4 regions of the Roseixanthobacter glucoisosaccharinicivorans genome follow, and region 1 is predicted to be linked to each of the others. Evidence: riboswitches for the same ligand, from Rfam matches in the RefSeq annotation. Region 1 holds a riboswitch; each other region holds the start of a gene.
The links. Region 1 has a riboswitch for cobalamin ahead of V5F78_RS02240 (DUF1636 family protein). Riboswitches for the same ligand answer to the same signal wherever they lie in the genome.

Region 1 (7,623 bases):
CGATGAGATGCAACGGCACGCCAAGAGACGCGCTGGGGCGACAATTAGCGCGTAAGTGACTGATTTTTCAGTGCTTTGATGCGTCGCGAGACGACAAGAAACAAAAAAGTGGTGGAGCCAGGCGGAATCGAACCGCCGACCTCTTGAATGCCATTCAAGCGCTCTCCCAACTGAGCTATGACCCCACCGGGTCGCGGGCTTCGCGCTGCCACCTCGCCGCGGGCAAACCGCCCAATTCGAAGCGCTGGCGCGTCGGGAACTCCCGCGACGTTTCCCGGGGAAAGATCGCCCCCGGGCACGAGCGGGCCTTGAGGCGGCCCGCGATCCTTATAGCCTTATCTCTTTTCAGAGCCGGCGGAAACGAAATGGTGGAGCCAGACGGAATCGAACCGACGACCTCTTCAATGCCATTGAAGCGCTCTCCCAACTGAGCTATGGCCCCACCGGATCGCGAGGTGCGCGCAGGCGGTCATTTAAATGACATGGGATGTCAATTAAGGAACCAGTTGCGCGTCGGGATGCCCCGCGACGGATGCCAGGGGAATCGTGCCCCCCAGCGAGAGCGGCCTTTAAGCACAGGCCGCTGATCGTATCAAGCCTCTTCGTCGTCCTCGAGGCCTTCACCGATCAAATCGGAGACGTCGTCCCCTTCATCCTCGTCTTCCTCGAGGAAGGTGTCGTCGTCCGCGTCCGCGACGAGGTCGTCATCGACGTCCACATCCACGTCCACATCATCCACCGGCACCTTCGCGCCGACGGCTTCCTCATCCGCCTCTTCAAGGCTGATGACCTCGACGTCGGCGACCTCCTCGTCCGCGTCGGCGACCACCGGCACGGCGGCGGCACGGGCCGCTTCGCCGCGGCTGCGGACCACCGGCTCGAAATAGGAGCGCGGGTAGGATTCGCCGGTGAAGGGAGACACCACCGGGTCCTTGTTCAAATCGTAAAACTTGCGCCCTGTAACAGGACAGATGCGCTTGGTGCCGAGTTCTGGCTTCGCCACGGCAAAGATCCTAGGGGGCTGTCAAAAGGAGGGTGCTCCATTGGCGAAACCCCATGCCCCTGTCAAGCACCGAATCCGAATACGCCGCGTGGCCAGCGTGCACGAGCTTGTGTTAGACGGCATGCAATCCATCCTGGAACGGCAGCCGGCGGGACTTTGCGGGCTCCGCGCGCCGAAAATGGGAGCAGTCCATGTCCAGCGCCGTCGCCCACTCTTCTTCCCATGGTGATGGGGAAAATGCCGTTCCCGGCGCGAGCCGGCGCTCGCCCGGCCTTTCGGGAACGGTGCGCGTGCCGGGCGACAAATCGGTTTCGCACCGCGCGCTGATGTTCGGCGCCCTGGCGCGCGGGGAAACCCGCATCACCGGCCTGCTGGAAGGCGAGGACGTACTGAACACCGCCAAGGCCTGCATCCAGCTCGGGGCGCAGGTGGAACGCCTCGGCGCCGGCGAATGGCGGGTGGTCGGTGTCGGCGCCGGTCATCTGAAGAGCCCCGAGGCGCCGCTGGATTTCGGCAATTCCGGCACCGGCGCGCGGCTGATGATGGGCGTGGTGGCGGGAAACCCCATCGTCGCCACCTTCGACGGCGATGCCAGCCTGCGCCGCCGCCCCATGAAGCGGGTGCTGAATCCGCTCCTCGCCATGGGCGTGGTGGTGGAAGAGGAAGCCCCCGGCGGCCGCCTGCCGCTGCGCCTGAAGGGCCTTACCGAATTGAAGGCCTTCACTTATGAAACCCCGGTGCCCTCGGCGCAGGTGAAATCCGCCGTGCTGCTGGCCGGACTTGCCGCGAGCGGCGACACGGTGGTGGTGGAGCGCGAATCCACCCGCGACCATACCGAGCGCATGCTGACCCATTTCGGCGCCGACGTGCGCGTCGAGCCCCACGGCGCCCACGGCCGCCGCATCACCCTCGCCGGCCGGCCGAACCTGACGGGCGCCCCCGTGGCGGTGCCCTCCGACCCCTCCTCGGCCGCCTTCCCCCTGGTGGCGGCGCTGATCGTTCCGGGTTCGGACATCATCCTCAAGGATGTGATGATGAACCCGCTGCGCACCGGCCTCATCACCACGCTGAAGGAGATGGGCGCGTCCATTGAGACGCTCTCCGAGCGCACCGAGGGCGGCGAGGCCGTGGCGGACCTGCGCGTGCGCCATTCCACTCTGACCGGCGTGGACGTGCCGCCGGAGCGCGCGCCCTCCATGATCGACGAATATCCGGTGCTCGCCGTGGCGGCGGCGTTCGCACACGGAACGACCCGCATGCGCGGCCTCAACGAGCTGCGGGTGAAGGAAAGCGACCGCCTCGCCGCGGTGGCCGACGGGCTCGCGGCCTGCGGCGTGCCCCATGAGATCATCGGCGACGACCTGCTGGTCACCGGGCTCGGGCCGGACGGCGTGATCGGTGGCGGACCGGTGGCGACCCATATGGACCACCGCATCGCCATGGCCTTCCTGGTGATGGGCCTTGCCGCGCGCGACGGCGTGAGCGTGGACGACATGCGTTTCATCGCCACGTCTTTTCCGACCTTCGTGCCCATGATGGGCGACCTCGGCGCCGTGCTGAAATGAGCGACAGCCTGATCATCGCCATCGACGGGCCGGCCGCCTCCGGCAAGGGCACCCTCGGCCGCAGGATCGCGGCGACCCTCGGCCTGCCCCATCTCGATACCGGCCTGCTCTATCGCGCGGTGGCGGCGCGCTGCCTCGCCGACGGCACGCTGGACGACGAGATGGCCAGCGCGGAGGCCGCCCGCACGCTGGACCTGCGCGCGCTCGATCCGGAAAAGCTGCGCACCGGCGCCCTGGGCGAGGCGGCGTCCGTGGTGGCGGCCCGCCCCGTGGTGCGCGGCGCATTGCTGGACCTGCAGCGGCGCTTCGCCGCGCAGCCCGGCGGCGCGGTGCTGGACGGGCGCGACATCGGCACGGTGATCTGTCCCCATGCGCCGGTGAAGCTGTTCGTGACCGCCTCGGCGGACGTGCGCGCCACCCGCCGCCATCGCGAACTGCTGGAGCGTGCAAGCGAGGTCGCGTTCGAGGACGTTCTGGCCGACATCCACAAGCGCGACGAACGCGATTCGCACCGCGCCGCCGCCCCGCTGGTGATGGCACAGGACGCGGTGCTGCTGGACACCACCCATCTCGGCATCGAGGAGGCGCTGGCCGCCGCTTTGGCGATCATCGCCGCCAAGACCTCGACGGCCGGCGTCTGAGGCGAATCGACCTTCAGCCGAACCGCTCCCCCTCCCCCCTTGCGGGGGAGGGATGGGGAGGGGGGTCCCGCGCCGCCAGCATCTCGCCCGCCCGGACAGCGGGCAGATACCCCCCACCCTGCCCTCCCCCTTAAGGGGGAGGAGGAATGCCGCACCGCGTGATGGGATTCCCCATTCCGCAGGAAAGCGATGACACGGCAACGGTCGCGTTCGAGGAGGGCTGGTCGCCGCTTTGGCGATCATCGCCGCCAAGACCTCGACGGCTGGCGCCTGAGGCGAATCGACCTTCAGCCGAACCGCTCCCCCTCCCCCCTTGCGGGGGAGGGATGGGGAGGGGGGTCCGGCGCCGCCAGCATCTCGCCCGCCGGGACAGCGGGGAGATACCCCCCACCCTGCCCTCCCCCTCAAGTGGGGAGGAAGGAAACGGCGCCGCGTGATGGGATTCCCCATTCCGCGGGAGGGACATGAGGGTGCCAGGGGTTCTCGCCGGTGAGGTTCGAGTGACCCCTACGGGCTGAAGCGCGGCGCGCCGCTTCATTGACTTCCCGGCGGCACGGTTCTTAAGTGTCGGCGTCGATGGTCCCGGTTCGAGCGGCTTGCCGCTTCCGCCGGGTGAAAAGGGAATGCGGTCGCGCACGGGTTTTCCGGGCGATAGCCGCAGCTGCCCCCGCAACTGTAGGCGGTGAGTTCCGGCCGAAAAGCCACTGGAAGACGGGCCCCGCGCCCCTTCCGGGAAGGCGGCCGCGAACGGCGATCCGCGAGCCAGGAGACCTGCCACCGACAAGGACGCGTGCCGGGCGGGGTGCCCTGGCATGGCGATTCTTCCCGTGGCACGCCTGCGCGGGCCGCTCGCACCCATGGAAACCGGCGTGGAGCGACCTTCCAACGACGATTCGCCTTTCGCGGGGAGCGAGACGATGGTGCGAAGCGGCACGCCCGCCGACGGGCCGGCACGCGATTCCCTGCGCGTCGCCAGCGTTCCCGCCGTAACCCTGTTCGTCTGCACCACCTGCAAGCTCGCCGGCGCGGCCACCGACGCGCCACCCGCCGGCGCCGCGCTTGCGCGGGAGGCGATGCGCGTCGCGGCAACGGGCGGGGACCCGGCCATCGCCGTGAAGGAGGTGCGCTGCCTCTCCAATTGCAAGCGCGCGCTTTCCGCCGCCTTGGTGCGCACCGGCGGCTGGTCCTACGTGTTCGGCGATCTTTCGCCCGACAGCGCCGCCGACCTTTTGACCGGCGCGGCGCTGTTCGCCACCTCCACGGACGGCATCCTGCCCTGGCGCGGGCGGCCCGACAGCCTCAAGCGCGGCATGGTTGCCCGCATCCCTCCCATGACCTTCTCCGAGGACCAGCGATGACCTCTCTCGCCCGCATCCCCTGCACCATCGTCACCGGCTTCCTCGGCGCGGGGAAGACCACCCTGATCCGCAACATTCTGGAAAATGCCCAGGGCAAGCGCCTCGCCGTGATCGTCAACGAGTTCGGCGACGTGGGCATCGACGGCGAGATCCTGAAGGGCTGCGGCATCGAGAGCTGCCCGGAGGATAATATCGTCGAGCTGGCCAACGGCTGCCTGTGCTGCACGGTGGCGGACGATTTCGTCCCCGCGCTGGACCTCATCCTCTCCCGCACCCCGCGCGTGGACCATATCCTCATCGAGACCTCGGGCCTTGCCCTGCCCAAGCCGCTGGTGCAGGCGTTCCAATGGCCCGCCATCAAGAGCCGGGTCACGGTGGACGGCGTGGTGGCGGTGGTGGACGGCCCGGCGCTCGCCGCCGGCCGGGTCGCGGACGATCTCGCGGCCCTCGCCGCCCAGCGCGCCGCCGACGACACGCTCGACCATGACGACCCGGTGGAAGAAGTTTTCGAGGACCAGATCGCCTGCGCCGACCTCATCATCCTCTCCAAGTCCGACCTGCTGGATGCCGCCGGCGCGGAAATCGCCGACGCCCGCATCGCAAAAGCCCTGCCGCGCGCCGTGAAGGTGGTGCGCTCCGCTGGCGGCAAGGTGGACGCGGCGATCCTGCTCGGCCTCGGAATCGGCACGGAGGACGAGATCGACGCCCGCCGCACCCATCATGACGACGAGCTGGACCACGACCACGACGATTTCGACAGCTTCATCGTCCGCCTGCCGGAGATCGCCGATCCCGCCGCCCTCGCCGCCCGCGTGGCGCGTGCCGCCGAAACGCCGGACGTGCTGCGGGTGAAGGGCTTCGCCAATGTCGCCGGCAAGCCCCTGCGCCTGCTGGTGCAGGGCGTGGGCACGCGGGTTTCCCACCAGTTCGACCGGCCGTGGCGGGCGGACGAGCCGCGCACCGGCGCGCTGGTGGTGATCGGCCTGAAGGGCTTCGACCGCACTGCGGTGGAACGCGCGCTGCTGGCGCCGGAACCGGCGCTTTCGGCCTGAGGCGGGATCGCCCTTTCCATGCATCTGCTCGCGAGCACATCCGCCACCATCGAGGACCTGGCCGAGCCCATCGACCTGCGCCAGCCTCCCGGCGATGTGCTGGCCTTGTCCTTCACCGACAGCGACCTCCTGGCGCTCGCGGCGGCTTGGCGGCGGGGCCGCGACCGGCTGCCGAGCCTGCGGCTCGCGCGGCTGAAGGATCTGCGCCATCCCATGTCGGTGGATCTGTGGATCGACAAGGCGGCGCGCCACGCCAAGGTGATCTTGGTGCGGCAATTGGGCGGGCTCGACTGGTGGCGCTATGGCGCCGAGCGGCTCGCCGAGCTGGCGCGCGCGCGCCGCATCGCGCTCGCTCTGCTGCCCGGCGAGGACCAGGACGATCCGCGCCTTGCCGCCCTCTCCACCGTGCCGGCGGCGGAGCTGGCCGCATGGCTCGGCTATTTCCGCCAGGGCGGGCCAGACAATATGGCCGCGCTGCTGGAGCGGGTGGCGCGCGTGGTGCGGGGGGAGACAGGCGCCGAGATCGCCGCGCCGAAAAGCGTTCCGCCCGCGAGCTTCTATCTGCCGGATGCCGGCGCGGTGGACCTGGCGGACGTGGTGTGGACCGTCCCGCTTGCCGCTCCGGTCCAAGGGGCCGTCATGGCCGGGCCTGTCCCGGCCATCCACGCGGTGCCGGAAGGAACGAACGGGCAAAGTCGGACCGTGGGGCGCGGCGTGGATCCCCGGGACAGGCCCGGGGATGACGAAGCGCGCTCGGCAGTCCAGTCCGGCTCACACGGCCCCTCTCCCCGCGCCCTCATCCTGTTCTACCGTTCCATGTGGCTGGCCGGAGACCTCGCCCCCATCGACGACCTCTGTGCCGCACTCGGCGCGCGGGGCATCGCGCCTGTGCCGGTGTTTCTCGCCAGCCTGAAAGATCCCCACTCCCGCGCCTTCGTGCGCGACGCCATCGCGCAGGCGGCCCCGGACCTGATCCTCACCGCCACCGCGTTCGCGGCCGGGGATGCGGACGGCCTGTTCCCCGCCGGCGGCCCGCCGGTGCTCCAGATCATTCCCGCCACCACGGCGCGGGACGCCTGGGAGCGAAGCCCGCGCGGCCTCGCCGCCGCCGATCTCGCCATGCATGTGGTGCTGCCGGAGCTGGACGGGCGGGTGCTGGCCGGCGCCATCTCCTTCAAGGACATGGCCGCCCCGGACGCGGACCTCGCCTTCACCGCCGCGCTGAACCGCGCCGAGCCGCAGGCCATCACCCATGTGGCGGCGCGCGCCGCCGCCTTGATCCGCCTCGCCCGCACGCCCCGCGCGGAGCGTCGCATCGCCGTTCTGATGCCGGATTATCCCGGCGCCCCCGGCCGCACCGGCTATGCGGTGGGGCTCGATGTGCCGGAAAGCGTGCGGCGGGCACTCGAAACCCTGGCGGAGGCGGGCTATGCCGCCGGCACGGCACCCGCCCACTCAAAAGCCCTGCTGGACCGGATCGTCCCGACGCAGGCCCTGCCGCTCGCCGACTATCAGCGCCTGTTCGCCGCCCTCCCCGAACCCGTCCGCGCCGCTGTCACCGCCGCCTGGGGCGCGCCGGAAGAGGATCGCGACCTGCGCGACGGTGCCTTCCATGTCCGCTGCGCCCAATTCGGCACTGTCACGGTGGCCCTCGCGCCCGATCGCGGCGCATCGCTGGACCGGCGGGCGGACTATCACGACCCCGCGCTGCCGCCGCGCCATGGCCTGCTGGCTTTCGGCCTGTGGCTGCGGCACGGGCTCGATGTCCATGCGCTGGTGCATATGGGCGCACACGGCACGCTGGAATGGCTGCCCGGAAAGGCCGTAGCGCTGACGCCCGACTGCTTTCCCCAAGCCGTGCTCGGGCCGCTGCCGGTGATCTATCCCTTCATCGTCTCCAACCCCGGCGAGGCGGCGCAGGCGAAGCGGCGCATCGCGGCGGTGACGCTCGGCCATCTGCCGCCGCCGCTCACCGGAGCCGGGCTCACCGAAGCCGAGCAGGCG
Region 2 (7,623 bases), 580 kb from region 1:
GAATGAGCCCGCGTTCCATGCCATCGCACACCGCCACATCGCATCCGCAGACGACCCCGCCCATGACCTCCCAGACCGCCGCTTCCCCCGCATCCCAACCCGCGACGGCGCCTTCGGCCGACCAGATCATCGCCGCGACCAACGCCCAGCTCGGCCTCGCCACGCGCCTGTTCGAATCCCTGCGGCAGGGCAGCGTCGACGTGCCGGGCATCACCCGCGACACCTACGGCGCCGGTGAGAATTTCGCCCACGGCCTGGTGCGCGACCACGCGCTGCGCCTCGGCCTCGACATCGCGACCGACGCGGCCGCCAACACCTATATGACCCTGCCCGGCCGCGACCGCGCGGCGCCGCGCATCCTCACCGGCTCGCATCTCGACAGCGTGCCCCACGGCGGCAATTTCGACGGCGCGGCCGGCGTGGTGGCCGGGCTGGTGGCCGTGGCGGCGCTCCGGGCGCTCGGCGTCACCCCCGCCTGCGACATCACCGTGATGGGGGTGCGGGCGGAAGAGAGCGTGTGGTTCGAGGTCTCCTATCTCGGCAGCCGCTCCGCGCTCGGCACGCTCCCGCCCGGCGCGCTCGACGCGCGGCGCATCGATACCGGCCGCACGCTGGCGGACCATCTGGACGCGTGCGGCGGCGATCCCGCGCTGCTGCGGGCGGGCCACCGGCATCTCGACCCGCGTGCGCTCCGCGCCTTTCTGGAAGTGCATATCGAGCAGGCGCCGAGCCTCGTGGAAGCCGGCCTTCCGCTGGCCATATGCACCGCCATTCCCGGCAACTTCCGCTATCCCAATGCCTGGATCGCGGGCGAATACGCCCATGTGGGGCTGCCGCGCCGGTTTCGCCGCGATGCCGTGATGGCGGCGGCGGAATTCGCGGCGGGGATGGATCGGCTCTGGGCGGCACACGAGGCGGAGGGGCGGCCGATGGCCGTGACGCTCGGGCGCTTCCACACCGACCCGGCCAAGCACGGCCTGACCACGGTGCCCGGCGCCTTCCATTTCAGCCTCGACGTGCGCGCCTATGACGACGCACAGCTGGCGGAGCTGGAACAGGGCATGGGCGACATCATCGCCGACATCGAACGCCGGCGCGGCGTGACCTTCCACATGGGGCCGCGGGCGAGCGCCGTGGTAGGTAAGATGGACGCCGCGATCCGAGCCCGGCTGGTGGAGGGCGCGCAGGCGCTGGGCATCCCGGCGATGAGCCTCGGCAGCCCGGCGTCGCACGATGCCGCCGCCTTCGCCGCCGCCGGCGTTCCCACCGCCATGATGTTCGTGCGCAACCAGAACGGCAGCCACAATCCGCACGAAGCCATGGAGATGGCGGATTTCATGCGCGCCGCCAGCCTTCTCGCCTGGTGGCTCGCCGAGAACGCCCGCGCCTGACCGCCCGTGGGGAAGGAGAGCCCGAAATCGGGCTCTCCGCGCGCGCTCAGTCCTTCATACCGGTGATGGACGCGCTCATGGCCCGCGGGTCGCGGGTCGGCCAGCGGCCGCAATCCACCTTGGTGAGGAAGTCGCCGACGAGACGATTGTATTCGTCGGGATCCTCCAGATTGATGGTGTGCCCGCAATTGGGCATCACCGCCAAGGCGGCCGAGGGAATGTGCTGCTTCATCAGCAGGCCGGGGGCAAGGCAGGGCCAATCCTCGTCGCCGGTGATCACCAGGGTGGGCACGGTCAGCCGCTTCATCTCCTCCACCAGGGTGTAGAGCGAGGGACGCTCGCGCTGCACGCCGAGCTGCGTGTTGGCGGAGCCCAGGGCCGAATGCTCGGCCAGCATCTGCTTGAATTCGGCAAAGCCGCGCGGGTCCTTGTTCTCGAACTGCACGCGGGTCGGGCCGTAGGCATATTTCTCGGCGAAGGCGGGCATGCCGGCGGAGGTGATGAAGCCGGCGATGGTGTCGGCCTCGGCCTGGAAACGGGCGCGCTGCTCCACCTCCGCTCCATAGCCGCACCCGCCGACGCAGAGCGACAGCGCCAGCTGCGGATGGCGGAAGCCGAAATGCAGGGTGGCGAAGCCGCCCATGGAGAGGCCCACCACATGGGCCTTGGTTTCCCCCGTCGCCGCGAGCACCGCAGCGATGTCGTCGGCGGCGCGGGCCTGGGAATAGGAGCTGGGATTTTCCGGCACGTCGGAGGGCGGAAAGCCGCGCGCAGCGAAGGCGACGCAGCGATAACGCTGGCCGAAATGGCGCATCTGCGGTTCCCAGCTGCGGAGATCGCCGGCGAACTCATGGACGAAGATCACCAGCCGGCCGGTGCCGGTTTCCTCATAATGCAGGCGCACTCCGTCGTCCGTCGTCGCGTAGGCCATGGTCATTCCCCGATTGGATTTGCGCACATCCTCTGCGGCACGCGCCCCGGCGCTGCGATGCGTGGGGGCGTGCGTCCGCTTGTCGTCCTGGCGGTTGGCGTGCCCAACGCGGGCCGGCCGGGCAGCCGAACGGCTTCAATCTGTATACTGTTTACAATTATCGACGCAAGGAAGGATGCTCCCGGCGCGGCCCCCGCGCCCCCGCTCGTGGGAGGCGGCCGCCTTTGCCGCAGCCTCTCAACGACCCGGCGCCGATCGGGAGGATCGGCGCAACAAACGTCCGCGATAGAGGATCCCGGCCGCTTGTCGCAGAGCCCTTGTCAGCGGGCGGTTGTCATCGGGCGGTTGTCCGTGGGCGGTTGTTGCCCACGGACCTGCGCGTCACGCGTCTCAGACGGCCTCGTAGAGGCGGCGCTCCAGCAGCATGGAGCCGCGCAGGCGGCTCAGCGCCTTGGCGGCGCCGAGCACGGCGAGGTCGGCCAAAGGCTCGATGATGATGACCAGCATATAGGCGCCGCCGAAGGTGGAAATCGCCGCCACATTGTCCGCCGTGAAGCCCTGGCCATACAGCGCCCAGAAGGCCACCCAGGCGACGATGCCCGCCTGATAGGTGGTGGAGAGCGCGAGGGCCTGGCCGTAGCGCAAGTCCACATAAGGCGTATTGGGGGCGATGATTTTCTGGGCCACGGCTTGCAAGGCGAACAGCGGCACCAGGAGGGTCGTCACGTTCATGCCGAATTGCGGCAGGTCGAACGGCGCAAAGAACAGGCCCTGAACCAGCAGGCCGAGGGACAGGCCGATGGCCGCCGGCGCCATGCCGAAGATCAGGAACAGGGTCGAGCCGAGGATCAGGTGAACTTCCGACACCCCGACGGGATAATGCGGGAGCACCTCGAAGAAAGAAAACACCAGGGCGCTCGCCGCCGCGCTGCGCGACACCAGGGAGAGGATGCCGCGCTCGCGGACGGCCTCATAGGCCAGCTTCACGGCATAGCCGCCGGCGCCCGCGGCAGTGACGTAGCTGAGCCAGATTTTCCCGCTATCCACGAGACCAGGTTCGATATGCATGACTGCTCCTCCGCCGTCTCACCCGACGGCCTGCGTTAGTTCCGGGCGCATGGCCGGTCTCCTGACTCGCGGGTCGCCGCATGCCTTCCGTCTTCCCGAAGCGCACCTTGGGGGATTGCTTCAGTGACATCGTGGAAGGCCGCTCGCCGCTCACAGTCGCGGGGGCGGTCGGGGCTCAGGGCGTCATCGGCCCCTCCCCCGTTCCCATTTCACTTCCGGCATGTGCGTCATGCCGGAAGAACCATGCGCGTTCAGGAGCGGCCAACCTCCGCTTTCTGTCAAGACGTCCGCGCGTCCGCGCGCACCGATATGCGGATTCTTTGTCGCGTGGAGACAGGCGCGCGGAGACCCGGCCGGCATGCGCGGCCCATGCCGCGCCCGGAATAAGCACGCGCGCCCCGCCACAAGCCTCCCGCCTCAGACCTCCCCCCTTGCGCAAACGATTACTTGGTGAGGATCAGCTTGTTCTTGGAGGTCAGCGTCAGGGTATAGACCTGGTCGCCATGAACGATCCGCACCGTGCGCGCCGCGCGAAAGAGATCGGTGCTGTCCAGGCATCCGTCCGCCATCGCGATGGTGCGCACCGCCGTTTCGGGAGACGGCACGGGTCTCAGCTTGATGATGCCCATGGAAGGCGGCTCCTCTGCCGGAGTTCGGGCGAAGGACGGGCGAAACGCGCCGCGCCGCCCCCGGCGCGGGTCAGGCGAGCGGATCGCCGGCGGCCGGCGCGAACGGCCGGACGGCTCATTTGCGCGCGGCTTACTTGCGCGCGACTCACTTGCCGGATGGCATCGTCATATGGTCGTGTTCGCCCCCATCGCTGCTCCCCTGGGCGGCGATGGACTCCACCTTGAACTGAACCGACACCGTGCCCGCCTTCTCAAACGTCAGCGTGCCATTGACCATGGCGCCCTGCTTCAGGGGCTGCTTCAGCCCCATGAGCATGAGGTGATAGGAGCCCGGCTTCAGCGCCACGGAGCCCTGCGCGGGAACGGCGACGCCGCCCGCCACCGGCCGCATGGTCATCACCCCGTCCTTCATGGACATCTCGTGGATTTCCACCTTCTGCGCGCCCTCGGCGGTGGCGGAGACGAGGCGGTCCGGCGTCGAACCCTCGTTCTTCAGGACCAGATAGCCGGCACCGACGCTGGCGCCCTCGGGCGTGGCGCGGGTCCAGGGATGGTCAATCTCGATGGAGCCGACCTTGAACTCGTGCGCCATCAGCGCCTGCGCGGAGAGGGTCAGCAGGAACATGGCGAAGGCCAGCGCGGCGAGCGCCTCTTCAAGATACATGCGGCGGCAGAGGCGCGCGAACGCGCCGGGAAAACGGAAAGAATTCAACATGGCTTGGCTCCACGATACGGCCTCCTCCAGGGGAGGACCGGATGTCACGATCGGCGGACTTTCCCTGCGCAAACGCAGGCGTCAGGCGATCGCGGGTGGAGCCCTGGCGCGGCTCGGGGAACGGCGCTGGCCCGGCGCGGCGGAAAAATCCGCGCCGCGCCTGAGCATCGCGGCCGCGTGGCGCACCGGCGCGACGAATCCCTCCGCCGCCGGCGGCGGTGCGGCGGCCGGCCCGAACATGGGACAGCCCAAGACGCAGCAGTCCAGCCCATCATGATGGGCCGGGGCCCCGCCCTCGGTTGGGGACCCGTTCTCGGTTGGAGAACTGGAGCAGATGACGCCGAACGCATCCGGACCCTGGGCCGCTGCCTGCGCCGCCTGGGCGCCCGCGGCAAGCCCCACGGCCAGCATCTGCAGGACGAGCAGATAGGCCGCCGCGATGGCGGCCCAGGCTCTCCAGGATGTGCGCGGCTTGGCCAAGATCAAGATGTCTCGAATGTTCGTCGGCCGACACTATGACATCGGGTCGCCGACAACCGTAGATCAAAGTCGTGCGGCACGTCCTCGCAGGGACGCGCCGCACCCGGTGGCAAAGCTCAAAAGGACACGGTGACCCGCGTATTGATCGAGCGGCCATAGCCGGCCACCGGATAGCCCCAGGCGGCCGAGGTGCCCATCATGCTGGAGACCTGGTAATTGACCAGGTTCGCCCCGCCAAGCGGCAGGTCGTATTGGGTATCGAGGATGTTTTCGATCCCGAAATCCACCTTCAGCTGGCCGGCCGTGTAGCTGGTGCGGAAGTTCAGCAGGGCATAGGCCGAGGTCTCCAGCTCATTGTGCACCTGGCTGACCTGAGTCTTCGCCCCCACCAGCTGGACCTCGACGCTCGAACTCCAGTTGCCGAGCGTGTGGTCGAGCGCCAGCGTCGCGTTGACCGGCATGATGTGGTAGAGATTGACCCCGTCGGTGCGCTGCCCGCGCACGAAGTTCAGGCCGCCGCGAAAGGCGCCTTGGCCGTAGGTGCGATCGTCCCAAAGGGCCAGCTTGCCGTCGATGTTCACGCCATAGAGCCAGGCGTCGTAATTGGCGAACTGCAGATAGACGAACGTGTTGTCGGCGGTGAGATTGTTCGGCAAATTGGCGAGGCATCCCGGCAGGGCACAGCGCTGCACGTCGATATAATCCTGCACATAGCTGTAATAGGGCGAAACCCGCACCTGCCAGACCTTCTGCGCCGGATCGTGCCAATCCGCCGTGAAGCTTAAGGTGTGGGCCTTTTCCGGCACCAGATCGAGATTGCCCACATAGCCGTTGCCGTCGCCGAACCAGCCGATCATCTGCATGGCCATGCCGTTGGTGGACCAGGCATAGCGCTCGTACAGGTTCGGCGAGCGCGTCTTGCGCGACAGGCCAAGCTCGTAAAGGCTGAAGGCGTTGGCCTCGTATCGCAGGATGGCCGAGCCGTCGATGTTGAAGTCGGTGCGCGCGTGGCTCTGGGAATTGAAGGCGGCGGCGTTCGCGCCGTACATCATCTCGTTGTAGCCCTGCACGTCGCCGGTGTTCATCCAGACGATATCGTTGCGCAGGCCGATGATGGTGGTCCATTGCGCGTCAAGATGGCGTTCCCATTCGCCGAAATAGCCGAAGCGCAGGCGCTGGCCGTTATTGATGTTCTCGAACGTATCCGGCCCCATCATCATGGAGCCCGCGACCGGCGGCCACCAATCGTCGAGGTTATTGTAGTAAAGCTCGTTGCCGACGCGCACGATGTCGATGGCCGACGTGCCGATGGTTCCCTTCACCTTATAGCCGAGATCCGTGCTGCGGGTGTCCATGGGCATGTCGCCGGTCTTGTCCGGCTGGATGAAGCCCATGGTGTGACGCACGCGGTTGGCGAAGATCGAGGCTTCGAGCTTACCCCAGTCGAAATCACCCGCATAACTGCCGTTGGCATAGAGGCTCTTGTTGTCGACCATGTCCATATATTGGTTGACATAGCCCTGGTACGGGATGAACTGCCCGCCGATCTGGAAGGTGAACAGGCTTTGATTGACCTGCTTGGCAATGGTCAAGGCATGGTTCTGGGTTTCATACAGGGTCGACTTGATGACCGTGCCGTTGCCGGATGTGTAATCGCTCGCCCGCGCCCAGCCGCCGGTATAGGTGACGCTGGTATCCTGGTTTGAAACGGTGCCGTTGAAGTCGGTGCCGTAGGAATTGCCGTTGCCGCGGTAGAATCCGGACAGGCTGCCGGACACGGTGAGCGCCGGACCCTGGGTGAATTTCGGGGGGGCGAGCGTGACGTCCGCCTTCGCACCCGTATAGTCGCCGCCAACGCTTACCGGCGCCGTGCCGGTGTAGACCTTCACCGAAGAGATCATCGCCGGATTCACATAAGACAGCGGCGGATTCATCTCGTTCGGACAGGCCGGGCTGAAGATCATATTGTTGATGGCCACCTGCACCCGGTCGGCCCCCATGCCGTTGACGGCCGGCAGGCTCGACACGCCGCCCGCGCCCCATGTCGCGCCCCCCGGAATGCGGGAGATGAGCGAACCGGAATCGCTGGTCCACAGCGTCGCATTCTGGGCTTCGGGGGCGGAAATGAAGGCGGTGTCGGCGGGCGTATAAGGGCCGAAGCCTTGTGCGCCGGCGACGGCGGCCGGGGTCGAGGGACGGACCACGATGGTTGGCAGATCCTCGACCGCCTGCGCCATCGCCGCGCCGGTCGCGAGGGGCGTGAGGCAGAGCGCCGCGAGGGCGGGGCGTACCAGGGCCGTCGTGCGGCGCAAGGCGCGCAGACGGGAACGGGCCGGACGGAAAATAACGTGCGTTCGCGATTGCATGGCGTTTCCAGCATTCAAGTGGGGCCGGCCACGGCGCGCGGGG
Region 3 (7,623 bases), 1.9 Mb from region 1:
TCGAAGCGCGGCGGCGGCGGGGGCGGTGGGGCCGCGCTCACCGCGTTCGGCGAGGAGCTGATCACCCGTTTCCGCGACATGCAGGCCAAGGCGCGACAAGCGCTGGCGCAGGATCTTTCCTGGCTCGAAGCCCATTATGTGCCGCCGGCCGAGACGGATGAGACAGACGACACCGGCGAGGCGGGGCGGGGCCCGGCCTTGCCCTAATCATTCATCGGTTGACGCCGTTGAAGCTGAGTATCGTCATGCACGGGCCTGTCCCGTGCATCCCCGCGGCCCCGCCGGCATCGGCGTTTCAAGGGTCGCACGGGCGGCTCGGCGTGGATGGCCGGGACGCACCCGGCCATGACATCCGATTACTGGCAGACAATGGCGCGCACCTCCCCCGGCGCCCCGACGATCCACCACGCTACTGCACGTCGATTGGCCCTAGCGCTCCGCCAGCGCCACGGATTTCACCACCGCGCACACCGCCAGGCCCGGACGAAGGCCGAGCATCTCGCACGAAAAGGTGGTCAAGCGCGCCAGCAGCGATTGCCCGCCGCACGCCAGGCGGATGTCGACCATGCCGTCGACCGGCTGGCCGATTTCCGCGATCTGCCCGTCCAGCACGTTCAGCGCGCTGAGGCCCTGCGGCGGGGTGAGCGCGATCATCACGTCGCGCGCGGGAACGCGCACCCGCACGCTCGCGCCCGGCGGCTGATCGCAGAACGGCACCCGCATCAGCCCGCTGCCGGTGTCGAGGACCGTCATGTGGTGGGCGGGGTCGTGGGCGGCGACCTTGGCCTCGATCACCGCGCCGCTCTCCGCGCGCCCGGTGGCCGCCACGAGATCGGGCTGGGTCAGCACCTGGTCGGCGGGCCCGACGGCGCGCGTGCGCCCGTCCGCCAGCACCACGATGGTGGAGGCGAGGCGCGAGACCTCGGCCAGGGAATGGCTGACATAGACGATGGGAATGTGGGTCTCGTCCCGCAGCCGTTCGAGATAGGGCAGGATCTCGGCCTTGCGCGCCTCGTCGAGGGCCGCCAGCGGCTCGTCCATCAGCAGCAGGCGCGGCTCGGAGAGCAGCGCCCGGCCGATGGCGACGCGTTGCTTCTCCCCGCCGGAGAGCGCATTGGGCCGCCGCTCGAGCAGATGGCCGATGCCGAGCAGGTCCACCACCTGCGCGAGATTGCCCGCCCGCAGGGAAGCCGGCGCGAACCAGCGGCCGAACAGCAGGTTGCGCCGCACCGAGAGATGGGGGAACAGGCGCGCTTCCTGGAACACATAGCCGAAGCGCCGCTTGTGCTTGGGCACATAAATGCCGCGGGCGGTATCCACCAGCACCACGTCGTCGAACACCACCCGGCCGGCATCGGGCCGGATCAGCCCGCCGATCACATTGACCAGGGTGGACTTGCCCGACCCCGACGGCCCGAACAAAGCGGTGACGCCGGCGTGGGAGGCGAAGTGCGCGTCGAGGGTGAAGTCGCCCAGCTTCAGCCTGGCTTCGACCAGCAGCGTCATCGCAGATCCGCCTTCTGGCCGGCAAAATGGGCGAGGATTTCCGAGGCGACCAGCGCCGCCATGGAGATCGCCACCGATATCAGCGTCAGGCGCAGGGCGCCGGCATCGCCGCCGGGCACCTGGGTGAAGCTGTAGATGGCGGCCGAGAGGGTCTGCGTCTCGCCGGGAATGTTCGAGACGAAGGTGATGGTGGCGCCGAACTCGCCCATGGCTTTCGCGAACGAGAGGATCATGCCGGCGATCACGCCCGGCAGGATCAGCGGCAGCGTGACGGTCAGGAATACCCATATCGGGCTCGCGCCGAGGGTGCCGGCGGCATCCTCCAGCTTGCGGTCCACCGCCTCGATGGAGAGGCGGATGGTGCGCACCATGAGCGGAAAGCCCATCACCGCGCAGGCCAGCGCCGCTCCGGTCCAGCGGAACGAGAACACGATGCCGAAATGCGCATCGAGAAAGGCGCCGATGGGGCCGCGCCGGCCGAACAGCAGCAGCAGGATGAAGCCCGTGACCACGGGCGGCAGCACCAGGGGCAAATGGACGATGCCGTTCAGCACCGATTTGCCCCAGAAGCGGCCGCGCGCCAGCGCGAGCGCCATCAAGATGCCGAACGGCAGGCTGGCCAGCATCGCCACGGTGGCGATGCGCAAGGTGAGAACGACCGCCGTCCATTCGTCGGCGCTGAGATGCAGGAAATCCACGCGGGCCTTCCGGACGTCGGAGAAGGGGCGGCGCGCGCGCGGCGCGCCACTCGCCTCACTTTAGGATGGTGAAGCCCTGCTTCTCAAATGCCGGCTGTTCCTTCGCCGCGCGCATGAAGGCGAGGAAGGCGGCGGCGTCGGCGTTCTTGGAACCCGCGACCAGCGCCACCGGATAGATGATGCGCGGGTGGCTGTCTTCCGGGAAGGTGCCGACGATGGCGACGTTCGGGTCGGCGGCGGCGTCGGTCTGGTAGACGATGCCGTAGGGCGCTTCGCCCCGCGAGACCAGCAGCATGGCGGCCCGCACGCTCTCCGCGCCGGCGACCTTGGCCTCCACCGAGGGCCAGATGTCGAGATAGGTCAGCGCCGCCTTGCCGTATTTGCCGGCCGGCACGCTGTCCACCGACCCCATGGCGAGGCGCCCGCCCTTCAGCAGGCCGGCAAGGTCGAAGCCCTTCTTGATGTCGACCGGCTTGGCATTGTCCTTGGGGGCGATCAGCACCAGGCGGTTGCCGAGGAAATTGAACCGGCTTCCCTCCTGGAGCAGCTTGTGGCTGGCGGCATAGTCCATCCAGTCGAGATCGGCGGAGATGAAAATATCGGCGGGCGCCCCGGCCTCGATCTGCTTGGCGAGCCCGGAGGAGGCGGCATAGGAGATGCGCGTGGTCTTGCCGGTTTCCTTGTGCCAGTCGGCCGCCACCGCATCGAGGGCGTTCTTCAGGCTGGCGGCGGCGAAGATGGTGACCGGCTCGGACTGGGCATGGGCCGCGCCGGCCAGGGGCATGGTGCCAAGCCAGGCGCCGCTCAGGGCGAGGCATGCGATTTTCAGCCAGGTGCGGCGAGCCAGGTTCATTGTCCCTCTCCGGTACGGTGCTTGGTGCAGCGCGATATATTTTGAAATATAGCGCCGCGACGATTTTCGCTAGCGATATATTTTCTAAAATATGTCGATGTGCGGCGTGGCGGACGGGAGCCCACCGGGCTCCGCGCCAGCAGTGGAGGGTGATCATGAAGATCAGTGCGCGGAATGTGTTGAAGGGCAAGATCCTGGAAATCACCAAGGGCGCGACCACGTCCCACGTGCGCCTGGACCTTGGCGGCGGCGCCACGGTCACCGCCTCCATCACCAATGAGGCGGTGGACGAGCTGAAGCTCGAAGTCGGCCAGGACGCCGCCGCCATCATCAAGGCGTCGGACGTGATGATCGCCGTCCATTGAGGTCAGGCGGGAGCCGCCGGGCGTGGCTCCCGCCCCTCGTTCCACCCGCCCGTCCGGTCCGCCTCAGGCGTCGGGCGGAGGGTCCAGGGGCTGGCCCAGGGTGCGAAGGGTCCAGCGCCGGCCGTCGGTGCGCAGGTCGCTGCGGGTGAGCGGCGCCACGTCGATCTGCCAGAAGGCGCCAGGCGGCGCCTGGAGAAGGCCGACCGCGATCGCCCGGACGTTCGCCGCATGGGTGCAGGCGATGACATGGCCATGGCCCTCGCGCTGGCGGTCCAGCCAGGCCTCCATGCGGGCGATCAGCGCCGCGAGCGATTCGCCGCCGTGCGGCGCTGCCTGCGGCTCGCCGCGCCAGAGGGCGAGCGCGCCAGGATAAGCTGTGTCCACCTCGGTGAAGGTGCGGCCCGCCCACAGCCCGCAGTCCCAATCGCGAAGATCCTCGTCGTTCTCCGCCTCAAAGCCGAGCGCGCGTGCGGTCTCTCTCGCGCGCTCGGCTGGCGAAGTCCGCACGCCGTCGGGCCGCCGCAGCCGGCCGCGCCACGCCTGGGTCTGCGCCAGGGCGAGCGGCTCCAGCGGTTCGTCGCGCGGAAAGGCGCCGGCCCGCAGGGCGGCGGTGGCACCGTGGCAGATCAGCGTCAGGCGGTTGGCCATGGCGATGGGGCACCCTTGCGGCAGCGGGCGGAGGAGATCGGCCGGCGCGCCGGCGCGCGTCTGTTTTCGCCAGATTGTTCGTTTGACACAACCGGCTTCGCGCCAATAGTGTCGATGCTTCGCTGCGGGTGAGGAAGTCGGTGAAAATCCGACACGGTCGCGCCACTGTAAGCGCCACGCCATTCCGGCCGTGCCGCAAGTCAGACCCGGCCCGCAGGACGATGTTCGATTTCGGGACGCGCAATCCCAGGAGACTGACCATGGCCGACACCGTTCTTTCCGGTTCCTCCCTCGGCGTTGCGGCCGGCACGCAGACCATCTCGGTCAGCGAACTTCTGCCCTGGGCGGTGTTCGGCGGCCTGCTGATGCTGCTCGCGCTTTATTTCGTCGGCGCCGAACAGGGCGCGACTTCCCTCATCCCCGGCATGTATGTGCATGAATTCCTGCACGACGGCCGCCACCTGCTCGGCTTCCCCTGCCACTAAGGGGCATGCGACATGGTTGGGTCTCTCCTGCTTCGCGGGATGCTTGTTGGCGTCCTCGCGGGCTTGCTCTCGTTTGGATTCGCGCGCGTCTTCGGTGAACCCGCGGTCAACCGCGCCATCGCCTTTGAGGAAGCGCATGCGGAAGGGCCGGCGCCCGCCGCCGCGCCCGCATCCCCGGCGGCGACGCCGCATGTCCATGCCGACGGCAGCACGCACATGCATGCCGCCGCCCCGGTACCCGCCGCGGCCGAAGGCCATTCCCATGGCGGCGAGGAGGAATTGGTCAGCCGGTCCACCCAGGCCGGGCTCGGCCTGCTGACCGGCACATTGGTCTATGGCGCCGCCATGGGCGGCATTTTCGCGCTGGTCTTCGCCTTTGCGCTCGGGCGGGTGGGCCCGTTGTCCCCGCGCGCGACGGCGGGGCTGCTGGCGCTGGGCGGGTTCTTGGCCATCGCCCTGGTGCCGGGGCTGAAATATCCCGCCAATCCGCCCGCCGTAGGCGACGGCGCGACCATCGGCTTCCGCACCCAGATGTTCTTCCTGATGCTCGTGGCCTCGCTGGCCGCGCTCACGGGCGCGGTGCTGCTGGCCCGGCGGCTCGCCGCCCGCCACGGTGTGTGGAACGGGGTCGTCGCGGCGGCGCTTGCCTATGTGGCGGTGATTGCCCTGGTGCAGACGATGCTGCCGACCATCAACGAGGTGCCGGCCGAATTCTCGGCCTCGCTCCTGTGGGAGTTCCGCATCGCCACGCTCGGCATCCAGGCGGTGCTGTGGGCAACCCTCGGGCTGGCCTTCGGCCCGCTCGCCGAGCGCAGCCTGCGCGCCCATCGCGGCGCGCGCCTCGCTCCCGCCGGTGCCCTGCGCTGACGGGCTTTCGCTGAGGCGGATCGGTGAGCCGCGGGGGGGCGCTTTGACGGACCCCTCGGGTGCGGCGCCGGTGGGGTCCTCGTGGTCGCCGTCGGCCCACGCCGATCACTTGGAAGCGGGCGGATGCGGCGTGCCGAAATTCAATGCGAAATATTCGCCCGAAAAGCCGGTGTGATCGGCTGGAAAAGTGCGGTCAAGCGCCAGTAAACCGATGTTCGTCTGCGCTAAGCCATTGTTTCACGTGAAACATTTTCTGTCACCCGGAGCGATGCCGAGGACCGGTGCATCAGGAGAGCCCGCGCTTTTCCCGCGCGCGGGCGGGCTTGCCAGTGGCGGCGGCTTTGTCCTGCCGGCCTGAAGCGGAGGTGTGCTAAAGGCTCGCGGCCGCCCGGGCCGCCTGGTCGTAATGGCCGGAAAGCGTGCGCAGCAAGGCCGCGATCTCCGACAGCTTTTCGGGGGGAATGCCTGTCGCGGCAACGGTTTGCGTCAGCAGCGCCTCGCGCACCTCGCGGTAGCGCTGGCAGGCGAGGCGGCCTTTCTCGGTGGCGTTCAAGGTCTTCTCCTTGCCGCGCCGGCCGCTGGACACCAGCCCCAGGGCCTGGAGCTTCTTCGCGGCATAGGTGACGAGGTGGGTATCCTCCACATCCAGCACCAGGCACAGATCGGCGATGGTCTTCGCCCGGTCCCGATGGGCCACGTGGTGCAGCACCAGCACATCCAGCGACGACAGATCCGGCAAGCCCGCCGCCGCCATGCAGCGGACCATCCAGCGCTGGTAGCCGTGGGTGATCATGTTGAGGCCGAATTCCAGCTCCGACAAGGCCGGCAGGGCGCCGTCGGCAAGATGGGCCGAGGAGACGATGGAGCCGAGCGGACCGGACGAGATGGGGCGATCGGTTTCACCGGCCGGTGCGGGAGAGGCGGGGCGTCGGGTCATACGGCTTGGCGTCCGGCTGTTCTTGCGGGCGGAAATGCTCCGGCCCGAGAAGCCGGGGCCGGAAGCGGGGAGCGTCGGCAAGGCCTGCCGCTCCGGCGGCGTGGCCGGCCCTGCGCGGGCCGGCCGATCGCGTCATGTTACGCCACCGCCCTCACTTCTTGAAGGCGGCGAGGGCGGCTTCCCCGTCCGGGCCCGCCTTCTTGATCCAGTCGGCGGTAAGCTGCGCGCCGATCTTCTCGAAGCCGGCCCGCAGTTCGGCGGAAGGCGCTTCCACCTTCATGCCCTTGGCCTGGAGCTGCTCCACATACCATTTGCTCTTCTCGATGGAGCTCTTCCAGCCGCGTTCCTCGGCGGCGGCAGCAGCCTTCAGCACGGCCTCCTGGGTCGGCTTGTCGAGGGCATCGAAGGCGGCCTTGTTCACGAACACCATGTTCTTCGGCAGCCAGGCCTGGACGTCGTAGAAATAGGGGATGCTTTCCCAGATCTTCACGTCATAGCCGGTGGCGGCGGAGGTGATGAGGGCGGTCACCACGCCGGTGGCGAGCGCCTGCGCCAATTCGGCCTGCTGCACGGTGACGGACTGGGCGCCGAGCAGATCGCCGATGCGCGAGGTGCCGACATTATAGGCGCGCCACTTGGCCCCCTTCAGATCCTCGACTTTGGTGACGGGGTTCTTGGAGAAGATGCCCTGCGGCGGCCAGGGCACCGCGTAGAGCACCATCAGGCCCTGCGCTTCCATCTTCTTTTCGACGAACGGGCGCGAGGCCGCCCAGAGCTTCTTCGAGCTTTCGTAGGAGGTTGCGAGGAACGGCACCACGTCGATGCCGAAGATCGGATCCTCGTTCTCGTGGATCGACATGATGACCTCGCCCGCCTGGGCCTGGCCGGTCGCCACCGCGCGCTTGATCTCCGGCGCCTTGAACAGGACGGCGTTGGGATGCAGCGTGATCAGCAGCTTGCCGCCGGACAGGGTTTCCACGTCCTTGGCGAACTGGGCGATGTTTTCCGTGTGGAAATTGTCCGCCGGATAGGCGGAGGGAAGGTTCCACTTGGTCTGGGCGAGCGCTGGGGCCGCCGAGAGCGCGGCGATGCCGGCGGCGACGAGCACCGGTGCGAGGAAACGCGAGCGTGCCATTTAGTATCCCTCTTCTGGTTGGCTGTGACGGCGGTTTTTCACCCGGGGAAGGCCCAGCGCGGCAGCACCAGGACGATCTCCGGGAAGGTCGTGATGATGATGACCGCGACGTTGAGCAGAATGAAGAAT
Region 4 (7,623 bases), 1.4 Mb from region 1:
TTTTCCGCAACCGCTCCCGGCCGATTGGAGCCAGAGACATGCTCAAACTCCAGACCGATCCGGCCAGCCCCGCCCCCACGCAATCGCACCCGGCCGGGGGTGCCGCCGCCATGTCGTCGCGCACCCGCGCCCTTCTGGACGCCCCTGTGGTGCCCCTGCTCTTGCGCCTTGCGTGGCCGAACATCCTGGTGATGCTCGCCCAATCGAGCACCGGCCTGATCGAAATGGCCTTCATCGCCCGTCTCGGCATAGATGCGCTCACCGGCATGGCGCTGGTTCTACCGGTGCTGATCTTGATGCAGAACATGTCCCAGGGCGCCATGGGCGGCGGCATCTCCTCGGCCATCGCCCGCGCCCTCGGAGGACAGCGGCGGGCCGAGGCGGACAGCCTCGTGCTGCATGCGCTACTCATCAATGCCGGCTTCGGCCTCACCTTCTCCGCTTTGGTCCTGCTCTTCGGCCGGCCCCTGTTCGCCGTGCTCGGTGGCAGCGGCGCGTCTCTCGACGCCGCGCTCACCTATTCGCACATCCTGTTCGCGGGCATGGTGCTGCTCTGGATATTCAATGCGCTGGCCAGCATCATCCGCGGCACGGGCAACATGCTGGTACCCGGCATCGTCATCTGCGGCGGCGCGGTTCTGCTGGCGCCGCTCTCCTATGCGCTGATCCTAGGGCTTGGCCCGATTCCCTCCTTTGGCATCGCCGGCGGGGCGATCGCCATGCTGCTTTATTACGCCATCGGCGCCGCGATCCTGGGCTGGTACGTGGCCAGCGGGCGCAATGTGGCGCGCTTCGCCTGGACCCGGCTGCACCTGCCCTATGCCTGGAATATCCTAAAGGTCGGCGCGGTGGCCGCCGTGAACACGATCCAGCTGAACGTAACCATCGCCGTCACCATGGGGCTCGTGGCCGCCCATGCGGGACCCGGTGCGGTGGCCGGCTTCGGCACCGGAACCCGGCTCGAATATCTGCTGCCGCCGCTCGCATTCGGGCTCGGCGGGCCGCTGGTGGCGCTGGTGGGCACCAATATCGGCGCCGGGCAGAACCGGCGCGCGCTGCGGATCGCGCTGATCGGCGGCGCCTTTGCCTTTGCGCTGACGGAAACGGTGGGCCTTGCTGCCGCGCTCTGGCCGGCCGCATGGCTCGGCCTGTTCGACGCGACGCCGGAAATGCTGGAGGTCGGAACGGTGTATCTGCGCATCGTCGGACCCTTCTTCGGCTTCTTCGGGCTCGGCATGACGCTGTATTTCGCCTCGCAAGGCGCGGGGCGCCTCGGCTGGCCGCTTCTGGCCAGCCTGCTGCGGATGATCATCGCGACGGGCGGTGGCGCGCTGGTGCTCTCGGCCACCGGTTCGCTGTACTGGCTGTTCGCGGTCTATGCCTGTGGCCTGTTCGCTTATGGGGCCGTCGTGGGCGTGTCGGTCGCCTCGGGATCCTGGTTTCGCTAGAACATTTCGATCACCCCACCGACTCGGATCGGTTTATCGGAGCAAGCGATGCGTATTCTCGTGGTCGGTGCCGGTTCCACCGGCGGCTATTTCGGCGGTCGCCTGGCTCAGGCGGGCCGCGACGTGACATTCCTCGTCCGTCCCAACCGCGCAGCCCGCCTGCGGGCACGCGGGCTTGAGATCGTCAGCCCCCTCGGCGACGTGACGCTTCACCCGGGCATCGTGACCGCCGACCAGATCACCGGGCCGTACGACCTCGTCCTGGTCTCGGTGAAGGCGTTCGCCCTGGAAGCCGCGCTCGTCGACGTGGCGCCCGCCATCGGCCCCAAAACCATGATCCTGCCCGTGCTCAACGGCATGAAGCACATGGATCTGCTGGCCGACCGCTTCGGCGCCGATCGGCTCCTCGGCGGGGTCTGCAAGATCATGGGCCGCATCGACGATGAGGGACGCATCGTGCAGATGAGCCCGCTGCAGGAACTGACCTATGGCGAAACCGGCGGCACGCGCTCGGCGCGCATCGAAGCCCTTGACGCCGTGATGCAGGGCGCGGGCTTCGACGCGCAGCTCTCGGATCACATCCTGCTCGACATGTGGGAGAAGTGGGTGTTCCTCGCGAGCCTTGGCGCCACCACCTGCCTGCTGCGCGGCAGCATCGGGGACGTGGCCGCGGCGGGCGGCAAGGCCGTAGCCCTCGCCATCGTCGCCGAATGCGCCGCCATCGCTGAGGCTTCTGGATACGGCCCGCGACCGGCTTTGCTCTCCTGGACCCAGGCGCAACTCACGAGCGACGGCTCGCCCATGACCTCGTCGCTGTATCGCGATCTGAGCCAGGGCAATGCGGTGGAAGCCGACCAGATCATCGGCGATCTCGCCGCGCGCGCCCGAGCCCTCGGGATACCGACGCCGTTGCTGGAAGCCGTGGGCGTCGCGCTGAAGCTGTATGAGAACCGACGCGCGCAAGGCTGAGCGGCCGGTCCAGCGATCGAGCGGCCCGCACTGAGATCGTGCCGCTTGACGGTGCGCGCGCCCTGCGGCTAGCGTCAAGGCGACGGTTCCCCCAGGGGATCAAAAGGGAACGCGGTGAGTCGGCGCCTGGAAACAGGGGTTGGCGAAGCCGCGGCTGCCCCCGCAACTGTAAGCGGCGAGTCCTTCGTCATCAGCCACTGGGCCTTCGGGCCTGGGAAGGCGGCGAAATGGACGCTGACCCGCGAGCCAGGAGACCTGCCGTCAGCCGTGGTCACGCGCGTGCACATTGGGCGGGGTGTCCTGATGGTGGTTGATCCAGGCGGCTCCCGGGCCGTGGGGAGGCCTCGTTCGCGGTGACGGACCACTCGTCCCGCTGAGGCCCAAATGCCGTCCGCCTTGATTTTCCCCGTTCGCCGCGCCGCGCGCCGTCCCATGCTCGTCGCGCTGATTCTCTCCTTCGCCTCCGGCGTCGCCAATGCCCAGTCGGCGCCCCCCGCCGATGGCGCGTCGCAATCCATCGACCTGCCCGAGGTGGTGGTGAGCGCCACCGGCATGCCGACGCCAGTGGACCAGGTCGCCTCCTCCGTCAGCGTCGTCACCGCCGAGGAGATCGACCGCCAGCAATTGCGCACGGTTCCCCAAGTGCTTCAGTCGCTTCCGGGGCTCAATGTGGTGCAGACCGGCGGGCCGGGCGGGCAGACCTCGGTGTTCATCCGCGGGACCAATTCCAACCATGTGAAGGTGCTGGTGGACGGCATCGACGCCGGCAATCCGTCCAGTCCCACCGGCGCCTTCGACTTCGGCCAATTGCTCGCCACCGACCTTGCCCGCATCGAGGTGCTGCGCGGTCCCCAGAGCGGCCTCTACGGCTCGGATGCGATCGGCGGCGTGATCTCGATCACCACCAAGAAGGGCGAGGGGCCGGCCAAGGTGTTCGGCTACGTGGAAGGCGGCGCGCTCGGCACCTTCAACCAGGCGGCCGCGCTGAGCGGCTCAACGGACAAAGTGGGCTATTCCTTCAACGTCACCCATTTCTCTTCGACCGAGATCCCAGTGACGCCGCCCTCCATTGTCCCGCCGGGCTATCCGATCAATCCCAACGCCTATGACAACTGGACCTATTCGACCCGGCTCGATTTCCAGATGAGCGATGCGTTCGCGGTCAATTTCGTCGCCCGCTATATCGACAGCCGGCTTGCCTACACGCCGGATGTCTACCCGCCCCCGCTGTATGAAGGGCTGCCGGCGGCTGAGCGCTCCACCAGCCTCGCCAGCATGTTCTTCACCAAGGGCGAAGGCGTGTGGACGGCGCTGGACGGCGCGCTCAACACCACGTTCGGAGTGAGCGCCACGACCTCGTCCAACCCCACCACCGGGCCCAACAGCGACGTGAACGGCCAGTATGAGGGCGACCGGCAGACCTATTATCTGCGCTCGAACCTCGCCTTTGCGCCGGGGCAGAACCTGCTGGTTGGCGTGGAGCGGCGCAACGAGGCGATGACCTCCTCCACCCAATATACCGATCTTTCCGCCAGCACCGGCGACACCGGCGCCTATGCGGAACTCCAGGGCAAGCTGGGGGATCGCTTCTTCGGCGCCGCGAATATCCGCTTCGACAGCGACGACACGTTCGGCGATCATTCCACCTTCCGCCTCGCGCCGGGCTTCCTCATCCCCGAGACGGGAACCACGCTGAAAGGCAGCTACGGCACCGGCTTCAAAGCGCCCTCGCTGTACCAGCTCTATGCCCCCTATTACGGCAATGCGGAGCTGAAGCCGGAGGAAAGCACGGGCTATGATATCGGCTTCGAGCAAGAGGCGTTCGGCGGCCGGGTGACGTTCGGCGCCACCTATTTCCACAACGACATCACCAATCTCATCAGCTACGACCCGGTGACCTACCAGAACATCAACATCTCCAGCGCGACGACACAGGGCGCGGAAACCTTCGTGGCCTTCGCTGTGACCGACCGGCTGAAGCTGAGGATGGACTACACCTATACCGAAGCGGTGGGCTACATGCCGCCGGACACCTCCTTCGGGGCGGCCTGCGCGCCGCTGACCGACACTTCCTGCGCGCCGCTGCGGCGGCCGAACAACAAGGTGAGCGTCAGAGCCGACTGGAACCCCACGGACCAGCTCAATCTCTCCGCCACGCTGATCTACGCGTCCGCCTGGTGGGATATCGTGCGCCTCACCAGCGATTATATCGACCAGCCGGGCTACACCGTGGTGAACCTGGCGGCAAATTATGCCCTCACGCCCCAGGCGACCGTGTTCGCACGCATCGACAATCTGTTCGACCAGACCTACCAGAACCCGAACGGCTACCTTGCACCCGGCTTCGGGGCCTATGGCGGCCTCAAATTCACCTATTAAGGCGGACGGAATGAAACGCGTCGCGGGCCTGCTCGCTTGTCTGCTGCTCTGCGCGCCCGCCTCCGCGGAGGCGCAGAGGCCGATACGCATCGCCTCGCTCAATCTGTGCGCCGACGAACTGGTGCTGCGCCTCGCGGATCCGGACAAGGTCGCCTCGGTGACCTATCTGGCCCGCGACCCGCGCAGCTCCAATGTCGCCGATCTCGCAAAACGTGTGCCGGTGAACCGGGGCATCGCCGAAGAGATCGTGCCGCTCGCGCCCGATCTCGTCATCGTCGGTGCCTTCACCACCCGCACCACCACCGCCATGCTGAAACATCTCGGCATTCCGATCCTGGAACTGGGCGTGCCGTCGAGCCTGGAGGAGGCCTATGCGCAGATCCGCACGGTCGCCGACCAGATCGGCGAACCGGCGCGGGGGGAAGCGATGATCGGCGCCATGCAGCAGGCCTTCGCCGGCCTGCCGCCCGTGCCCGTTCACCGCGCCTCGGCCATCGTGCTGCGGCCGAACGGATTCACCGCGGGGCGCGGCTCCATCGTCGATGAGATCCTCGAACGCGCGGGTTATGCGAACCTTGCCGCGCGGCTCTCCACCGATCGCCTCGGCCAGCTCAATCTGGAGGAGATCGTCGAGGCCCAGCCGGACCTGCTGGTGATCAACGGCGGCGCGGATGCCCCACCCTCGCTGGCCGACGACCTCCTGCACCATCCTGCGCTCGCCCCGTTCGCAGCAGACGGGCGCACGCTGTCTCTCCCCACCCGCCTGTGGACCTGCGCGGGCCCTGAGCTCGCGCAGGCAGCACAACGCTTGGCGGCGAAGCGCCTGGCGGGCGCACGCATCGGCATGGCGCGATGAGCGCGTCCCCGCATCCCGGCCATGCTGCGCTTGTCGCCGCGCTCGCCCTCCTGGTCCTGGCGCTGTTCGCGGGCTCGGCGGCAATCGGCTATACGACGCTCGACATCTCCGCCGCGCTCGCCGACCTGCTCGCCGGGCGCGCGAGCCTGCCGGCGTTGGTTCTTTCGGAACTGCGCCTGCCGCGCGCCATCCTCGGCGCCACGGTGGGCTTCAGCCTCGGCATCACCGGCGCCGCGCTCCAGGGGCTCATGCGTAATCCCTTGGCCGACCCCGGCGTGGTGGGCGTCTCGGGCGCGGCGGCGCTCGGCGCGGTGGTGGCCTTTTATTTCGGCCTGTCGGCCAGCTTCGCCCTCGCGCTTCCGCTCGGCGGCCTCATGGGCGCGGGCATCGCCACCGCCTTCCTGCTGATGCTGGCGCGCCGGGGGGTGGGCACGGCCACCCTGATCCTCGCCGGCGTGGCGCTCAACAGCCTGACCGGAGCGCTCACCGCGCTCGCCCTCAATCTCGCGCCAAGCCCCTATGCGGCGCTGGAGGTGGTGTTCTGGCTCATGGGCTCCTTGTCAGACCGCAGCCTCGTGCACGTGGCGCTGGCGCTTCCGTTCATGATGGCGGGATGGGGCCTCGTGCTCGCCACCGGCCCCGCCCTGGATGCGCTGACCTTGGGCGAGGACACGGCCACCAGCCTGGGCTTTTCCCTGTCGCGCACGCGTCTGCTGGTGGTGGGGGGCGCCGCTGCGGCGGTGGGCGCGAGCGTCGCGGTGGCGGGCGCGATCGGCTTCGTCGGGCTGGTGGTGCCCCATCTGATGCGGCCGCTGGCGGGAAACCGGCCCGGCCGCCTGCTTCTGCTGAGCGGGCTTGCCGGCGCGGCGCTGACGCTGGGCGCCGACATCGCCGTGCGCCTCATCCCGACCCGGCCGGAGCTGAAGCTGGGTGTGGTCACGGCGATTATCGGCGCGCCCTTCTTCCTCGCCATGCTCCGGCGCTTGAAAATGGAGGGCGAATGATCCTCGAAGCGCTCCAGGTCAGCGTGGCGCGCGGCACGGCCCGCGTGGTGCGCGACCTCTCCGTGAAGGCGCAGCCGGGCGAAGTGCTGGGCCTCATCGGCCCGAATGGCGCGGGAAAAACCTCGCTGCTGCGCGCGCTGTGCGGGCTCGAACCGCTCGCCGGCGGGCGCGTGACCTATGGCGGACGCACCCTGGCCGAGATCGGCAGGCGCGACGGTGGCCGCACCCTTGCCTATCTCGCGCAGGGCGGACGAATCCACTGGCCGGTGCGGGTCGAACAGGTGGTGGCGCTCGGCCGCCTGCCGCATGGCGCGGCTGAGGTGGATGCCGCGACCGTTCGCGCCATGGCGGCGGCGGACGTGATGCATCTGCGGGACCGGACGGCCGGCACCCTCTCCGGCGGCGAGCGCGCCCGGGTGCTGCTGGCGCGTGCCCTGGCGGTGGAAGCGCCGGTGCTGCTGGCGGACGAGCCGGTCGCGGCGCTCGATCCCTATCACCAGCTCCAGGCGATGGAGCTGCTACGCGGCCTTGCCCGCGCCGGCACCACCGTAATCGTGGTGATTCACGACCTGACGCTCGCGGCCCGCTTCTGCGACCGCCTGGCGCTGATGACCGACGGCACCCTCTTGGCTGCCGGGCCCCCCGCGGAGGTGCTTACCCCTGACCGGGTGGCGAAGGCCTATGGCGTCACAGTGGAAACCGGCATGCGCGCCGGCGAAAAGTTCGTCCTGCCGTGGCGGCGCTGCGATGCGTCGCCACCACGTGCGCATGGGCATCCCCTCAGCTGACCGCTTCCACCGCCAAATCGCGTGCGACACCCGCCGGCCCGGCGCTCCAAAAGGCCGCCGCGCCAAACCGCGCCCGAACCCGATCAGGCAAGCTCCTCGCGCACCAGATCCTGCACATGAGAGAATGCGCTTATGGTGGCCGCCTCCGCGCGGCGGTCCTCCTCGGGGGTCAACGCGAT

Region 2: another riboswitch for cobalamin. It lies ahead of V5F78_RS23145 (energy-coupling factor ABC transporter permease); the one in region 1 lies ahead of V5F78_RS02240 (DUF1636 family protein).
Region 3: another riboswitch for cobalamin. It lies ahead of V5F78_RS16840 (CbtB domain-containing protein); the one in region 1 lies ahead of V5F78_RS02240 (DUF1636 family protein).
Region 4: another riboswitch for cobalamin. It lies ahead of V5F78_RS19425 (TonB-dependent receptor plug domain-containing protein); the one in region 1 lies ahead of V5F78_RS02240 (DUF1636 family protein).

What each region holds. Positions count from the first base shown of each region.
Region 1 covers NZ_CM195538.1:516,062-523,684, reverse strand. Annotated here, with positions in the region: tRNA gene V5F78_RS02265 (tRNA-Ala) at 110-185, opposite strand; tRNA gene V5F78_RS02260 (tRNA-Ala) at 367-442, opposite strand; gene V5F78_RS02255 (TIGR02300 family protein) at 593-1,003, opposite strand; gene aroA (3-phosphoshikimate 1-carboxyvinyltransferase) at 1,195-2,568, shown strand; gene cmk ((d)CMP kinase) at 2,577-3,209, shown strand; cobalamin riboswitch at 3,770-4,002, shown strand; gene V5F78_RS02240 (DUF1636 family protein) at 4,022-4,567, shown strand; gene cobW (cobalamin biosynthesis protein CobW) at 4,564-5,619, shown strand; gene cobN (cobaltochelatase subunit CobN) at 5,638-7,623, shown strand, end outside.
Region 2 covers NZ_CM195538.1:5,006,978-5,014,600, reverse strand. Annotated here, with positions in the region: gene V5F78_RS23160 (aspartate/glutamate racemase family protein) at 1-6, shown strand, start outside; gene V5F78_RS23155 (hydantoinase/carbamoylase family amidase) at 63-1,391, shown strand; gene V5F78_RS23150 (alpha/beta fold hydrolase) at 1,438-2,322, opposite strand; gene V5F78_RS23145 (energy-coupling factor ABC transporter permease) at 2,713-3,390, opposite strand; cobalamin riboswitch at 3,425-3,651, opposite strand; gene V5F78_RS23140 (hemin uptake protein HemP) at 3,834-4,019, opposite strand; gene V5F78_RS23135 (copper chaperone PCu(A)C) at 4,165-4,734, opposite strand; gene V5F78_RS23130 (DUF2946 family protein) at 4,816-5,220, opposite strand; gene V5F78_RS23125 (TonB-dependent receptor) at 5,331-7,580, opposite strand.
Region 3 covers NZ_CM195538.1:3,637,540-3,645,162, reverse strand. Annotated here, with positions in the region: gene V5F78_RS16870 (winged helix-turn-helix domain-containing protein) at 1-207, shown strand, start outside; gene modC (molybdenum ABC transporter ATP-binding protein) at 430-1,506, opposite strand; gene modB (molybdate ABC transporter permease subunit) at 1,503-2,204, opposite strand; gene modA (molybdate ABC transporter substrate-binding protein) at 2,260-3,057, opposite strand; gene V5F78_RS16850 (TOBE domain-containing protein) at 3,213-3,422, shown strand; gene V5F78_RS16845 (histidine phosphatase family protein) at 3,486-4,070, opposite strand; cobalamin riboswitch at 4,180-4,299, shown strand; gene V5F78_RS16840 (CbtB domain-containing protein) at 4,331-4,555, shown strand; gene V5F78_RS16835 (CbtA family protein) at 4,568-5,422, shown strand; gene V5F78_RS16830 (winged helix DNA-binding protein) at 5,793-6,359, opposite strand; gene V5F78_RS16825 (TRAP transporter substrate-binding protein) at 6,511-7,494, opposite strand; gene V5F78_RS16820 (TRAP transporter large permease) at 7,533-7,623, opposite strand, start outside.
Region 4 covers NZ_CM195538.1:4,189,220-4,196,842, forward strand. Annotated here, with positions in the region: gene V5F78_RS19415 (MATE family efflux transporter) at 39-1,448, shown strand; gene panE (2-dehydropantoate 2-reductase) at 1,497-2,417, shown strand; cobalamin riboswitch at 2,485-2,694, shown strand; gene V5F78_RS19425 (TonB-dependent receptor plug domain-containing protein) at 2,802-4,796, shown strand; gene V5F78_RS19430 (ABC transporter substrate-binding protein) at 4,807-5,652, shown strand; gene V5F78_RS19435 (FecCD family ABC transporter permease) at 5,649-6,656, shown strand; gene V5F78_RS19440 (ABC transporter ATP-binding protein) at 6,653-7,444, shown strand; gene V5F78_RS19445 (biliverdin-producing heme oxygenase) at 7,528-7,623, opposite strand, start outside.